2 linked regions of the Prochlorococcus marinus str. MIT 9515 genome follow. The protein of the gene in region 1 interacts with the protein of each later gene in a pairwise test. Links are inferred from orthologs where the notes say so. Each region holds a gene or a part of one and is shown in the gene's direction. Other genes may lie near its edges.

The links.
Region 2: the proteins of def (region 1) and P9515_RS08855 interact in binary tests that used the Escherichia coli proteins (3 or more experiments, as listed by UniProt). The link is inferred for Prochlorococcus marinus str. MIT 9515 from one-to-one orthologs.

The regions. Positions count from the first base shown.
Region 1 is NC_008817.1:77,559-85,120, reverse strand. What follows is about bases 2,164-4,939. They hold def (peptide deformylase), read left to right. Parts: upstream 2,164-3,133; coding sequence 3,134-3,745; downstream 3,746-4,939. Other genes in these bases: P9515_RS00360 (ABC transporter ATP-binding protein/permease), read left to right, coding at 4,477-4,939; P9515_RS00365 (hypothetical protein), read left to right, coding at 4,150-4,437; P9515_RS00370 (histidine triad nucleotide-binding protein), read left to right, coding at 3,761-4,102; P9515_RS00380 (alpha/beta hydrolase family protein), read right to left, coding at 2,164-3,053. Also shown: P9515_RS00385 (SufS family cysteine desulfurase), read left to right, coding at 1-1,128; more of P9515_RS00380, read right to left, coding at 1,125-2,163; more of P9515_RS00360, read left to right, coding at 4,940-6,459; P9515_RS00355 (chlorophyll a/b-binding protein), read left to right, coding at 6,469-6,702; P9515_RS00350 (Ycf66 family protein), read right to left, coding at 6,703-7,562. UniProt on the Escherichia coli protein: Removes the formyl group from the N-terminal Met of newly synthesized proteins. Requires at least a dipeptide for an efficient rate of reaction. N-terminal L-methionine is a prerequisite for activity but the enzyme has broad specificity at other positions.
Region 2 is NC_008817.1:1,628,580-1,636,342, reverse strand. What follows is about bases 3,256-6,232. They hold P9515_RS08855 (aspartate-semialdehyde dehydrogenase), read left to right. Parts: upstream 3,256-4,216; coding sequence 4,217-5,248; downstream 5,249-6,232. Other genes in these bases: P9515_RS08845 (ribonuclease J), read left to right, coding at 6,230-6,232; dapA (4-hydroxy-tetrahydrodipicolinate synthase), read left to right, coding at 5,245-6,153; tig (trigger factor), read right to left, coding at 3,256-4,088. Also shown: P9515_RS08875 (DNA polymerase III subunit gamma/tau), read right to left, coding at 1-427; ATP-dependent protease ATP-binding subunit ClpX, read right to left, coding at 483-1,850; ATP-dependent Clp endopeptidase proteolytic subunit ClpP, read right to left, coding at 1,952-2,566; more of tig, read right to left, coding at 2,667-3,255; more of P9515_RS08845, read left to right, coding at 6,233-7,763.

The DNA.
Region 1 (7,562 bases):
GTTCTAGAAAAAATTGAAGAATATTATAAAAAATTCAATGCAAACGTTCATAGGGGTGCTCATCAATTAAGTGCGAAAGCAACAGAAGAATTTGAGAATTCAAGATCTTTAGTTGCTAAATACATTAATGCAAATTCAACGCAAGAAATAATCTTTACAAGAAATGCAACTGAAGCTATCAATCTAGTTGCAAGATCATGGGGAGAATTCACGTTAAAAGAGAATGATGAAATTATTTTGTCAGTAATGGAGCATCATAGTAATATTGTTCCTTGGCAAATGGTAGCTGCTAAAAACCAATGCAAACTGAAATTTGTCGGAATTGATCAAGACGGAAAATTAGATATAAATGATTTCAAGTCCAAATTAACAAATAAAACAAAACTAGTCAGTTTATTGCACATAAGCAATACCTTAGGTTGCTGTAATCCAATAAAAGAAATAACCAAATTAGCTAAGGTTAAGGGTTCTTTAGTTCTGCTTGATGCTTGTCAAAGTTTAGCTCATCAAAAGTTAGATATTGATGAATTAGGTATAGATTTTTTAGCAGGTTCAGGACATAAATTATGTGGACCAACAGGTATAGGTTTCTTATGGGCAAAGAAAGAGATATTAGAGGAAATTCCTCCTTTTTTTGGTGGAGGTGAAATGATTCAAGATGTTTTTGAAGATACAAGTACTTGGGCAGAGCTTCCTCACAAATTTGAAGCAGGTACTCCTGCTATTGCAGAGGCTATAGGATTAGCGGAAGCAATTAAATATATCAACAATATTGGCTTAGATCGTATCAGTGAATACGAAAAGCAAATTACAAAATATTTATTTGAACAACTAAGTCAAATTAAAGATCTTGTAATAATAGGACCTCCACCAAAGATAGACCCTAATAGAGCTTCACTAGCAACGTTTTATATAAAGGGAATACATTCAAACGATATCGCTGAGATTCTGGATTCAAAAGGTATTTGTATAAGAAGCGGACATCACTGTTGTCAACCATTGCATAGACATATCGGAGTTAATTCAACAGCAAGAGTTAGCATGAACTTCACAACTACGAAAGACGATATAAATGCTTTTATCGAAAAACTGAAAGAAACTATTAGTTTTTTAAGACTTAATTCTTAAATATTTAAAGTTCTCTCTAAAAATTTCTGAGTTTTTATAAGAACCTGTTGCTTATTATCTAAATTTTTAAAACCATGCCCTTCATTATCAAAAAATATAACTTCTGAATTTTTATTATTTCCGATAAGTAAATCTTTTATTTGTGATGTTTTTTTATATGAAATCACTGAATCTTTCTTCCCATGAAATAATAAAACTGGCTTTTTCAATTGATTTATTTTATTAATTGGTGATCGAATTTGATACTTTTCAAGACAAGTTGAATATTCACCTATGAGAGAATTTAAATACCCTTTCTCAAATCTATGAGTTTTATGATGCATATCATTTAAATCAATAACAGGGTATTTGCAAATTGCCACTTTAAAAAGATCACCTTCACATAAAGCATTAATTGCAGTTAAACCTCCAGCGCTATTACCTAAGATTGCGACTTTAGAACTATCAACAAGATGTAATCTAATTAAATCGAGTACCAATGCTTTACAGTCAAAAGAATCAAGGATTCCCCATTTATAATTTAATCTTTCTCTATATTCTCTACCAAAACCAGAGGAACCACCATAATTAAGTTCTGCAACCATAAATCCTTTGGAAGTCCAATATTGAACTTCCGAATTTAAAGATCCATCAAAACAAGAAGTGGGCCCACTATGTGCTTTAACGATTAATGGTGAGTTTACAAATCTTTCATAAAGTGGCTTATAGATAAATGCATGTGTGGATTGATTATTAAAACCTTTGAACCAAAAAGATTCTGGTTTTGAACAATTATTTTGAGATAAAAAAAACGACTTTTTAGAGAGCTTAATAAGCCTTTTATTATTACATTCCAGTTCCAATAATCTTTCATTACAAGTATTACTAGAACCTATTAAAATTAAGTTATCATCTACAGCATGTAAATCTCTCAATAAATCATAAGGTAAATCTATTGTTCTCACTAATGAAAAATCGATATATTGTTCCAATACCCAAGAACATTTATTTTTAGCTAAACAAAATAAATTATTAAAAGATCCAGAAAATAATGACAAGCCAGAAATCCATTGAGGAATTCCATATTCAAAAAACTCTTTTAAAATTCTTTTTTTGATAACTATATTGTTAATATCACTTACATCTATAAATAATAAATTCCACCATCCTGAGCTGTCTTCAGAACAAACGATGATGTCCTCATGTATCCAATAAGGTTGGAAAAAAGATACATTTTTATTTAAGTTAATACTATCATTTTTAAACTTTTTGATCTTATCCAATACTCCATTTTGATTAATTACTGCGAAAAATAATTCATTTTTTTCCCAAGGCATAAATGGTGTTTTCCATTCCAACCAAGACAAATTTTTTCCATTTTTACTTAAAGATAAATTTCCAGCAAAATCATCAAACTCTCTCAATATTCGTATTTCTTGTTTACTTTTTCGTATATCAACAGAGAATAAATAGTCCTTATTATTTAACTCATATAATCCAAGTAAAATGTTTTGATTAGTTATCGCAAAAGAAGAATCAAAATTACCCTTTAATGATTCCACTAATTGCCTTGGTTTATTTTTACATAAAAGATATTGATTATTATTTATAGTTTCTGATTTATTAACTGTAAAAACTTGAATCCAAAGTGATTCAGAAATCTCATCTATCCAAACTAAATATAATTTTTCATCAACCTCTATACATTGATAAGATTTACCTCCATAACCATGAAAATGACTTTTAATATTAAACTCATCTCCAGTTAATTTTTGAATACCTGCCTCTTCTTGATTAAATGGTCTTGCAAAAATAGAGTTGCTATATGTTTTTCCTTTTTTAACTATATCTATCCAAAAAATAATATTTTTACAAAATGATATTTGATTAAAAACTGGCTTTTTCTTAAAAACATTATTAATGGGCAAAGTTTTGTGATTTATCATTTACTTTATTGCATTCAAAGTTTCAAATAAGTGTTAATATTTTTATATTCTAACTTTTTAATAACACCCTAATAGATATCGTGGCAAATAATTTTTCACAGTTAGCAAAAAAATCTCGCAATGAACTTTCTTCCTCAAAAGTTAAGAAGGAGGTCATAGAAAACCCTCCATTAGAAATATTTAAATTAGGTAATGATGTCTTAAGAACTAATGCCAAAAGAATTGGAAAGGTTGATTTAGATACAAGAAATTTAGCAAAAGACATGCTAAAAAGTATGTATTCTGCGAAAGGAATAGGTTTAGCCGCTCCACAAGTTGGTATTAGTAAAGAATTACTTGTAATTGATATAAATTTTGAAGACTCTGCAGCAGAGCCTCTTATTTTGATAAATCCAGAAATAACAGCTTTTGGTAACACTCTTAATTCTTATGAAGAAGGTTGTTTGAGTATACCTGGTGTATATTTAAATGTAGTCAGGCCATCAACAATTAAATTAAGATTTAGTGATGAGATGGGAAGACCAAGAAAGATGAATGCTGATGGACTTTTAGCAAGATGCATTCAACATGAAGTGGACCATTTAAGGGGGGTTCTTTTTGTAGACAGAGTTACATCCAAAGAAGATTTAAAAACTGAACTAAAAAAAGAAGGATTCCAAATGAAAGATGTGTTTCCAATAAGTCAATCTTAATAATCAAAATTATTAATGACTCAAACCACAATCTTCAGCAAAATAATCAATGGTGAAATTCCCTGTGAAAAGCTTTATGAAGACGAGCTTTGTATAGCATTTGATGACATTGCCGCTCAAGCTCCAGTTCATTTTTTAGTAATTCCTAAAAAACCGCTAGTTAGTTTATATGAATGTTTAGAAGAGGATAAAGATTTATTAGGTCATCTTCTTTTGGTAGGAAAAAATATTGCTAGATCGAAGAAATTAAAGAATTGGAGAACAGTGATTAATACTGGGGAAGAATCCGGACAAACAGTATTTCATTTACATATACATTTTTTAGCCGGCAGAAAAATGAGTTGGCCGCCAGGATAAAACTCTCAAAAAAGTTAATTTTTAGCTATAAGTAAGAATAAAAGAATATGAAGACTCCTGAATCTTTAAATAGTAAGCCTAATAATTTCTTAAATCTAATCATCGAAAATTGGGAAGGATTAGAAGATTCTCAGAAATCAGTATTAATCAAAATTTGGAAAGTTTTAACTTACAAATGGCAATTGCAAATTCTGTTCAATTTACCTTTTTTAATATGGTGGTTAATGGATATTTCGATTCTAAAAGTTCATGAATTTGATTTAAGGTTATTGTCATACCTTAACCTTCCAGATTGGGCACTATCGCTAATAGGTTTTGGGCAATCATCTTCATAAAAGATATAATCTAATTTAATAAAAGGTATATTAATAAATATGAATAATGTAGTACAAAATAAATCTAAAATAATAAATCAATTACAGAAGTTAAGAAGGTTAGCTCAGCCATTTTTTCTCCCTATTGATCAATGTAATGGATTTCAATTTATATGGCTTTTAATATCCCTTTTGTTCTGTGTTGGAGGAATTGTTCTGGTCGGCCTTACAGGCATCATTAGTTTTTTTGAAAGCATTCAACCTGTTTTTCTTGAAAAATACTTTGGAGGAGTGGTCAATACTGTTAATACAATATGGTCTGGTTTATGGGGCTTATTATTTTCAGGATTATTTCTGATTGGTTCAGGAAGTTTTTTTAGTTTAAGACGTCAACTAAAGAACCGTAGATGGTTACATTGGTTATTCCTCGCAGTAATAGTATTAATGCTTTTAGCTGTAAATGGAATTAATGCAGGAATAGGATTTATTGCTAGGGACTTAACCAATGCTTTAGTAGAAAAACAACAAGATGGATTTTATAGAATCCTGGGAATCTATGCTTGTTGTTTTGCTGTCGCTCTGCCAATTCGAGTTTCTCAAATATTCTTTACCTATAAATTAGGAATAATTTGGAGAGATTGGCTTTCGAAAAGCTTAGTTAAAGACTACATGACAAATAAAGCATATTACCAACTAAATCCAAATGATGAGGAACAAACTGACGTAGATAATCCTGACCAACGAATAACTGATGATACCAGAGCTTTCACTGGTCAAAGTTTATCATTTACTTTAGGAGTTTTTGATGCACTACTTACTTTTTCTCTGAATATTCTTATATTATGGAGCATTAGTACAACATTAACCTTTTCATTATTCGGATACGCTTTATTTGCAACTACTATCCTGTTGATTGCTGGAAAAAATCTTGTAAAAATTGATTTTGATCAACTTAGATATGAAGCAGATTTCAGATATGGATTAGTGCATATTAGAGACAATGCTGAATCAATAGCTTTTTATGCAGGTGAAAAACCAGAAAAAAGTGAAACAGAGAGAAGATTGGGGGCAGTAGTTAAAAACTTCAACTTATTAATAATTTGGAGGGTGATCATTGATGTTATGAGACGCTCTATTAATTATGCTGGTAACTTCTTTCCGTATCTAATAATGGCAATCCCTTACTTTCGAGGAGATATTGATTATGGCCGTTTTATTCAAGCAAGCTTCGCATTTGGAATGGTGGAAGGTTCGTTGTTTTTTATTGTTAATCAAATAGAGGAACTAGCAAAGTTCACCGCTGGAATTGGGAGATTAGAAGGATTCCAGTCAAAAGTTGAAAGTATCAGTCAAACCAAGCCAATAGATAATCAAAATATCATTTCTAATTATTCTTCTATCCTTATCAATAATGCTGACCTATTTCCTCCTGGATCTAATAAAGCTGTTATAAAAAACTTAAATCTAAGTATTGAAACAAATCAATCATTATTAGTGGTAGGGCCCTCTGGTTGTGGCAAAACATCTTTATTAAGAATGATAAGTGGCTTATGGGAACCTAATCAAGGATCGATTAAAAAGCCAAGTACAGGAGATTTACTATTTATTCCTCAAAAACCTTATATGTTACTAGGTTCTTTAAGGGAACAATTATGTTACCCAACAGAAGTTGATAAATTTAGTGATGACCACTTAATTTCTGTTCTTAATGAAGTAAATTTAGAATCAATGGTTGATAGATATCCCAATCTTGACGTTAAACAAGATTGGCCAAGAATACTTTCACTAGGAGAGCAGCAAAGATTAGCTTTTGCGCGATTATTACTAAATTCTCCGAGATTTGCTGTATTGGATGAAGCAACTAGTGCACTCGATATTAAAACCGAAAGAAGATTATATAACTTATTAAGAAATAGAGAATTATCATTAATAAGTGTTGGACATAGACCTAGTTTAAAGGAATTTCATGAGAACATTCTAGAGTTAAATGGAAAAGGAGACTGGAAATTATTTACTACAGATAAGTATAATTTTAAAAATTAGTTTAAAATCATGACATCAAATCAAGAACAATATAATAAAGAATCTATGGATGTAGAAAAAATAAATTCTGAAGAAATTAAAGTTGACGAGCAATCAACTGAAATTGAAGATACCTATAAGTTTGGATGGAGCAATTATTCAGAAATAACAAATGGAAGATTCGCAATGCTTGGATTTTTAGCAATAATATTAATTGAACTAATTAGTCAGAAATCATTTTTTAACTGGGTTGGGATATTTTAATTAATCATCAAATCTAGAACTGTTATCTCTGGATTTATTTTTTTTGGTGCCAACTGTATATCTTCCAGCTTGATTTTTGGAAGTTGATCTGTCATTAGATGAGGATCTTCGTGCTTGCCGAGTTTTCTTTTCTTCATTAATATTCTGAGAAAATGATGCATCTTCTACTTTTTCTCTTGGAATTTGAGATCTTATAGATTGCCTTGTCGTTTTTGTAGAGGAGAAAGAATCTTTAAGAGAGGAATTATTTAATTTTCTCGAAACTTCTTTATTTGGTAATGGTCGCGAACCTCTTTTAACATCACTTCTTGATGCTCGCCTTTCTCCAAAACTAGCTCTTCTTTCCTCATTAGGCATCCTATCTTCAGACCGATTTCTTCTTCTCTTTGGTTCCTCATTCTCAAATTTATTAGATTCTCTTAGAGGAGGACGCCTTCTGCTTACTGCAGACTCCGGAATAGCTCTTGATATATTTCTCCTTTGCGATCTACCTTCTATATAATCTTCTTCTATATCATCTTCTTGAGGTTTAAATCTTCTGGCTATTCTATCGGAATCATCAAATCGATCATAATCATCATTAAATCTATTTCTAGAAGAATTCCTAGGCATGTCAGGAATCTGATCATCTTCAAAATAAGAGGATCTTCTTGCTTGATCAGTTGCAACACCTCTTAATCGAACACTTTCATATGCAAAGAATACAGTCGTTCCTGCTAATAAAAACTGCCCAAATTGCAAAATAGGATCTAACCGCCATCCTTGAAAAAATAAAATCCCTCCACACAAGAGTCCTATTGCTGCAAAGAAAACATCATAATCCCTAGCCAGGGCAGGTTTAAAGGATCTCAAAAAATATA
Region 2 (7,763 bases), 1.5 Mb from region 1 along the record:
AAGCATTTGATGCTGCAGTTGAGAGCATATGACATTCATCGATAACGTATACTTTCCACCTGGCTTGAGTAGGAGTGAATCTTGCTCCATCTATTATTTCTCTTATATTATCAACCCCAGTATTAGAAGCAGCATCAATTTCAATAATATCAAGGGCATTACCATCTGCAATTTGTTTACATAATTCGCATTTGCCACAAGGATTAGCCGTAGGCTGTTCACATGATAGACAATTTAATGATTTTGCAAATATTCGTGCACTTGATGTCTTTCCAGTTCCTCTAGGCCCATTAAACAGATAAGCAGGTGCAATTTTCTTAGATATTAGTGCTTGTTTAAGGGTTATTGATATAAATTCTTGACCAACTAGCTCATCAAGGTTGCTAGGCCTATATTTTTGATGAAAAGGTTTATGTATATTAAGCATTTATGATTATTAATTATATGAATAATCTTGAAATCATAGAGAGTTAACCTTACTTTTATGCAGATTCTTTAATAATCCTATGTGAACCTGCAGGAAGTTTAACAATTTTAGATGAGAACAGGTTGTCTACCATTTTTTTCGTAATGGTGAACTTAGTTACTTCTTCTTGTGATGGGAGTGTATACATTAAATCAAGCATTAATTCTTCAATTATTGATCTAAGAGCTCTAGCACCTGTTTTTCTTTTAAAAGCTTCATTAGCGATTGCTTCCACAGATTCGGGTTCGAAATTTAATTCAACATTATCCATACTTAATAAAGTTTTAAATTGCTTTACTAGTGCATCTCTTGGTTCAGTTAAGATCGATTCAAGAGTTTCTTTAGTGAGACGATCTAATACTGCGCATACAGGAATTCTCCCTATAAATTCTGGAATTAATCCATATTTGACTAAATCATCTAGTTCTAAATTCTTGAGAGCATCTCGAGAATCAACTAATTTTTTTGCATCTATTTTGCTTTCGTCTGAGTTGGTTGTAAATCCTATAGAGTGTCTTCCTAAGCGTTTTTGAACAATATCTTCTAAACCTATAAATGCACCTCCACATATAAATAAAATCTGACTTGTATCTATCTGTATACAATCATGGTAAGGGTGTTTTCGTCCTCCTTGAGGAGGGACATTTGCAATTGTTCCCTCAAGCATTTTTAATAATGCTTGTTGAACTCCTTCTCCAGATACATCTCTTGTAATTGATGGATTTTCACTCTTTCTAGCTATCTTGTCTATCTCATCAATATATATAATACCCTTTTGAGCTAAATCTACATTCATTTCTGACTTTTGTAGAAGTCTTAATAGAATATTCTCAACATCCTCTCCAACATATCCAGCTTCAGTTAGAGTCGTTGCATCAGCCACTGCAAAAGGAACATCAAGAAACTCAGCTAAAGTTTGTGCTAATAATGTTTTACCACTTCCAGTTGGACCAATCAGTAGGATATTTGATTTTTGAAGTTTAGTTGCATGACAATCGTTAGAATTATTGTCCTTATTTTCTTCTTTTAATCTCCAAGTTAACCTTTTATAGTGATTATAAACAGCAACTGAAAGTATTTTTTTTGCAGATTCTTGACCTACAACTTGGTTATCTAGAAAAGTTTTAATTTCCAGTGGTTTGGGAATGGAGGTTAATTCGAAAGGGATAGATGTATCAGGATTATTAATCGGTAATTTTTTCTTGACTTGTGTGGAGTTATTAAGTTTTGCCTGAGTATCAATTAATTCTTCATCGAGAATTTCATTACATAGGTCTATGCATTCATCACAGATGTATACCCCAGGACCTGCTATAAGTTTTCTAACTTGATCTTGTGATTTGGCACAAAATGAACATTTTAGATGGGCGTCAAATTTAGCCATCGATTATCAAAGCTTGTGAAAAATAAAAAAGGGTAACTATCCCTTATTATTAGGATTGCTTATAAATTTGGATTCGTCATCATATTCTTAAAATATTAGTTTTACTTGTCATTTTTTATAACTTTATCAATTAATCCATATTGCACAGCTTCCTCAGGTGACAGAAAATAATCTCTTTCAGTATCTTCATTAATTTTTTCTAAAGATTGACCAGTATGTTCTGACAAAAGAGAATTTAAAGTTTTTTTGAGAAATAATATTTCTTTTGCTTGTATCTCAATTTCTACTGCTTGGCCTTGAGCACCTCCAAGAGGCTGGTGAATCATAATTCTTGAATTAGGCAAAGCCAACCTTTTCCCTTTTGCGCCACCAGAAAGAAGGAATGCCCCCATACTTGCAGCCACGCCAAAGCAGATCGTGACAACATCTGGAGAGATCTGTTGCATCGTGTCGTAAATAGCTAATCCTGCAGTAACAGAACCACCGGGAGAATTGATATATATTTGAATATCTTTGTCAGGATCTTCGGCTTCTAGAAATAGAAGTTGTGCAACAAGTGAATCTGTTACCTGATCGTTAATTCCGGTTCCTAAAAATATTATTCTTTCCCTTAATAATCTCGAATAAATATCAAATGCTCTTTCTCCTCTTCCAGATTGTTCCACAACAGTAGGAATAGCAGATTTCGTGTTATTGACACTTTCAAGAGGACTCATTGAGCTGTGTATTAAATGTTTTTGTTTAGAATTCACTAAATTAATCTCTTTTATATCTAATTTAGAAGTTTTTTTCTTGATTAGTTAAATTTTTTATAAATTATTTTTTTTCTTTTTTCTTTTTATTCGGTTCACTTTTAGCTTGGCTTTCTTTCTTTGTCTTTGATTTTGTCTTTGATTTTGTAGTTGATTTTGTTACTTTTTCACTTATTTCTTTAACCGTTGAATTTTCTTCAAGCCAAGTTATTAACTTTTCTTTTAGAAGATCGTTAAGAACTACTTCTTTTAATTTCTGAATGTCAATTTGTTTTTGTGATTTAGAAATTTCATCATCATATTCCTTCATTTTTTGATTTATTTCTTTATCCTCGACTGTAATATTCTCACTTTCTGATAATGCTTTTAAAGCTAAATTTCTTTGAACATTTTTTTCAGCTTGAGGACGAGTTGATTCTGCTAAAGTTTTAACTAATTCCGGGGTAAAAGTTGATTTGATATCCATTCCTTGTTGGGCAAATCTTTGCGCTGTTTGTTCAATATTATTTCTTACTTCAATATCAATCATTGCTTTTGGAATCTCAGCATCTAATTCTTTGGATAATGCATCCATTAAAGCTTCAATTTTGATATTTTTTTGAGTGTTATCAAAATTTTCCTTTAATTGTTTTTCAATATCTTTTTTAAGTTCCTTTAATGAATCTTTATTTCCAGACTGTTTTGCAAAATCATCATTTAGTTCAGGCAATTCTTTCTCTTTAAGGTCTTTTAGACTGACTTCAAAGATTGCTTCTTTCCCTCTGGACTCTTCATGAGAGTAGTCATCAGGAAATTTGAGATTAAGAGTTTTATTATCATCGATTTTCATACCAACAATACCTTCAACGAACCCTGGAATCATTTTGTTCTTTTCTAATTCAAGATCCATTGAGTCACTAGATCCTCCATCGATTGCTTTTTTGGAATCTTTATAAATGCCTTTGAAACTCACTACAGCGATATCTCCTAATCTAGCGGGTCTATTAATAACTGGAATAATATTTGCTAGTTGATTTCTTGATTTTTCTAAAGCTTCATCTATGGATTTGGGGTCAAATTTTCTTTTTATAATCTCAACTGATAGGCCTTTTGATTTTTTTAATTTTAATGTGGGTGCAACATCAGTTTGAAGATTAATTTTTAAAGTTTTTTCCGGATTGAAATTCTTAAGTAATGATTCAAATCCATCAACTAATTCCGGTTCACTTAGTGGCTCTATTGATTCCATTTCTATGGCCTCTTTCCAAGATTTATCAATTATTTTTTCTAGAGCAGAGGCATATAGTTGGTTTATACCAATTCTTTGTATTAATACTTGTTTTGGAATTTTGCCAAGCCTAAATCCTGGGATTTTGGCTGAACGACTAATTGAATTTATTGTTTCACTGACGAATGATTTGCATGTATTAGATGGGATTTCTAATTCAAGAGCAATTCTACTTTGAGGCAGTGCGGTTGTTTTTACTATTAATGCTTCTTTAATCATGTTTGAGTTTTTTTAAATTATTACAATAAGCAGAAACTTAATTATTCCACATTAAGTGATTTCCTTGAAGTTAACTTTTTTGATACAGTAAGAGAAATATTAAATTCTGTAATTTTTTAAATTATATAGTGAGAAAATCTCCATTTTTGCCAAACAGGCCTTTAAAAATAGCTGTTTTGGGTTCTTCGGGTGCTGTTGGATCAGAGATACTCAAAATTCTTGAAGAAAGAGATTTTCCTATCTCAGATTTGATTTTGCTTTCATCTCAGCGTTCAGAAGGAAAAATAATTAAATGGAAAGGTGAAGAACTTATAACTAAAAAAGCTACAAAAGAAGAATTTTTAAATGTTGATTTAGTCCTTGCTTCTGCCGGCGGAAGTGTTTCGAAACAATGGATATCAACAGTCAAAGATCAGAATGCTTTATTGATTGATAATTCAAGTGCATTCAGATTAGAAGATGATGTTCCTCTTGTTGTTCCTGAAGTCAATGCTTCTGACGCCTTAAAGCATAATGGTGTTATAGCTAATCCGAATTGCACAACTATATTGCTTACTTTAGTTTTGGCTCCTTTGAATAATATTTCTCCTATTAAAAGAGTAATCGTTTCAACTTATCAATCTGTAAGTGGAGCAGGGCAATTAGCAATGGAAGAATTACAGTTTTTAACTAAGAAATATTTACAGGGAGATCCAAAAGAAAGTGAAGTCTTACCATATTCATTAGCTTTTAATTTGTTTCTACATAATTCACCAATGCTTTCAAATAATTACTGTGAAGAGGAGATGAAAATGACAAATGAGACTCGCAAAATATTGAATAATACTGACTTAAAACTTTCTTCAACTTGTGTAAGGGTTCCAGTTCTTAGGGCACATTCTGAATCAGTTAATATTGAATTTAAGGACATTGTTAAACCTTCATATGCTATTGATCAATTAAAAAAAGCACAAGGTTTAGAAATTATTGAAGATTATGCAAAAAATAGGTTCCCTATGCCCAACGATGTGATGGGAAGAGATAATATTGCTGTTGGCAGAATAAGAACTGATATAAGTAATCCGAATGGATTAGAATTGTGGTTATGTGGAGATCAAATAAGGAAAGGAGCAGCACTAAATGCTGTTCAAATAGCTGAACTATTGATTGCAAAAAAATGATTCCCAACAATACACAATTTTCTAATCCAATATTTGGAAGAATATTAACTGCGATGGTTACTCCATTTAAAGAAAATGGGGGGGTTGATTATGAGTTAGCTATTAAACTTGCTAATCACCTTTGTGAAAATGGCTCTGATGGCATTGTGCTTTGTGGTACCACAGGAGAATCTCCAACTCTTTCATGGGATGAACAGCATAATTTATTCGTTGCAGTAAAAAGTTCTTTAAATTCTAGATCGAAAGTTATTGTTGGTACAGGTAGTAATTGTACAAGTGAGGCTATAGAAGCCACCAAAAAAGCTTATGAATTTGGTGCTGATGGTGCTTTAGTGGTTGTTCCCTATTATAATAAGCCTCCTCAAGAAGGTCTTTATAACCACTTTAGTTCTATAGCTACTGCCGCAAGTGATTTACCTTTAATGTTATATAACATTCCCGGAAGAACTGGTTGTAATTTATTACCTACGACTGTAAACAAACTTATGAATTTTCCCAATATTCTCAGTATTAAAGCAGCAAGCGGTAGAATAGAAGAAGTGACTGAGTTAAGGGCAGCGTGCGGCCCTAAACTTTTTATATATAGTGGCGATGATTCATTATTGCTTCCTATGCTATCAGTAGGTGCTGTTGGTGTAGTAAGCGTTGCTAGCCACATTGTTGGGTTGCAGCTAAAAATGATGATTGAATCGTTTCAAAAAGGAGAATTCTCTATTGCCCTTGATATTCATGAAAAGCTGCAACCACTTTTTAAAGCACTATTTGAAACGACAAATCCAATTCCCATCAAAGCTGCTTTAGAACTAACAGGTTGGCAAGTAGGTTCTCCTAGGAATCCATTAACACCTCTTATTAAAGAAAAGAAAGACAATTTATTTCAGATAATTCAAAATCTGTCTTTGTAAATGCTTCTCTTAGAGCTTTAATAAAGTTACTTTGAATAAAATGCCCACAATTTTAGTTTGTTAAAATACTCTTATCATGAATTCAAATCAAACCAAATCAAATAATAATCAAAATTTATCTAAAGCAAAAAGATCGAATGAACCTGCGTTAAAAATTATTCCTTTAGGGGGTCTTCATGAAATAGGTAAAAACACATGTGTTTTTGAATATGAAGATGACATTATTTTGATAGATGGCGGACTGGCTTTCCCAAGTGATGGCATGCATGGCGTGAATGTTGTTATGCCTGATACTTCATATTTACAAGCTAATTTAAATAGATTTCGTGGGATGATAGTTACTCATGGTCACGAGGATCATATTGGTGGAATTTCTCATCATTTAAAGAAATTTAATATTCCTGTGATTTATGGACCACCTTTGGCAATCTCCATGCTTAAAGGAAAAATGGAAGAAGCTGGTGTGGCGAACAGGACAACAACACAGGCTATTAAACCAAGGCAAGTTGTAAGACTTGGTCAGCATTTTTCGTTGGAATTCATACGTAATACTCATTCTATTGGCGATAGTTTTTCTCTGGCTTTAACAACTCCAGTAGGTGTTGTTTTCTTTACTGGAGACTTTAAGTTTGATCATCTCCCACCGGATAAAAAACATGCTGACATTGAAAGAATGGCTTATTATGGAGATAAAGGTGTCCTTTGTTTACTTTCAGACTCTACAAATTCTGAAGTGAAGGGTTTTGTTCCCTCAGAAATTTCTGTTTTTCCAAATTTAGATCGAATAATATCTGAAGCTAAAGGTAGGGTTATGCTTACCACTTTCGCTAGTTCAACACATAGGGTTGCGATGGTGATCCAATTAGCAATGAAGCATGGACGTAAAATTGGATTGATGGGAAGATCTATGCTTAACGTTGTAGGTAAATGTCGCGAATTAGGTTATATAAAGTGTCCTGATGATCTTTTCTTTCCAATTAAAAGTATAAGAGATTTACCAGATAGAGAAACTTTGCTCTTAATGACAGGTAGTCAAGGAGAGGTGATGGCTGCTTTAAGCAGAATTGGAAGAGATGAACATCCCCACGTTAAACTCAAAACTACTGATACAGTTATTTTTTCTTCCAGTCCAATACCAGGTAATACAATTTCTGTAGCTCATAGTATTGATAGATTAATTAAATTGGGAGCTAAAGTTATTTATGGTAAAGAGCATGGAATTCATGTGTCTGGCCATGGATGTAGAGATGATCAAAGATTGATGTTGGCATTAATTAAACCAAAGTTCTTTGTACCTGTTCATGGTGAGTATAGAATGCAGGTTTTGCATGGTAAAACAGCTGAATCGATGGGTGTAGATCCCAACAATATATTAATCCTTGATAACGGAGATACAATTGAGCTTAGATCCGATTCCATGATACAAGGAGATCCAGTAAAGTCTGGAATTGAAATGTTAGATAATACGAGGACTTGTGTCGTAGATGCAAGAGCTCTTAAAGAGAGACAGCAGTTAGCCGATGATGGAATAGTTACCGTTTTAGCTCCAATAAGCACTGATGGTAATATGGTTGCTCCACCAAGAGTAAGTTTGAGAGGCGTGGTGATTT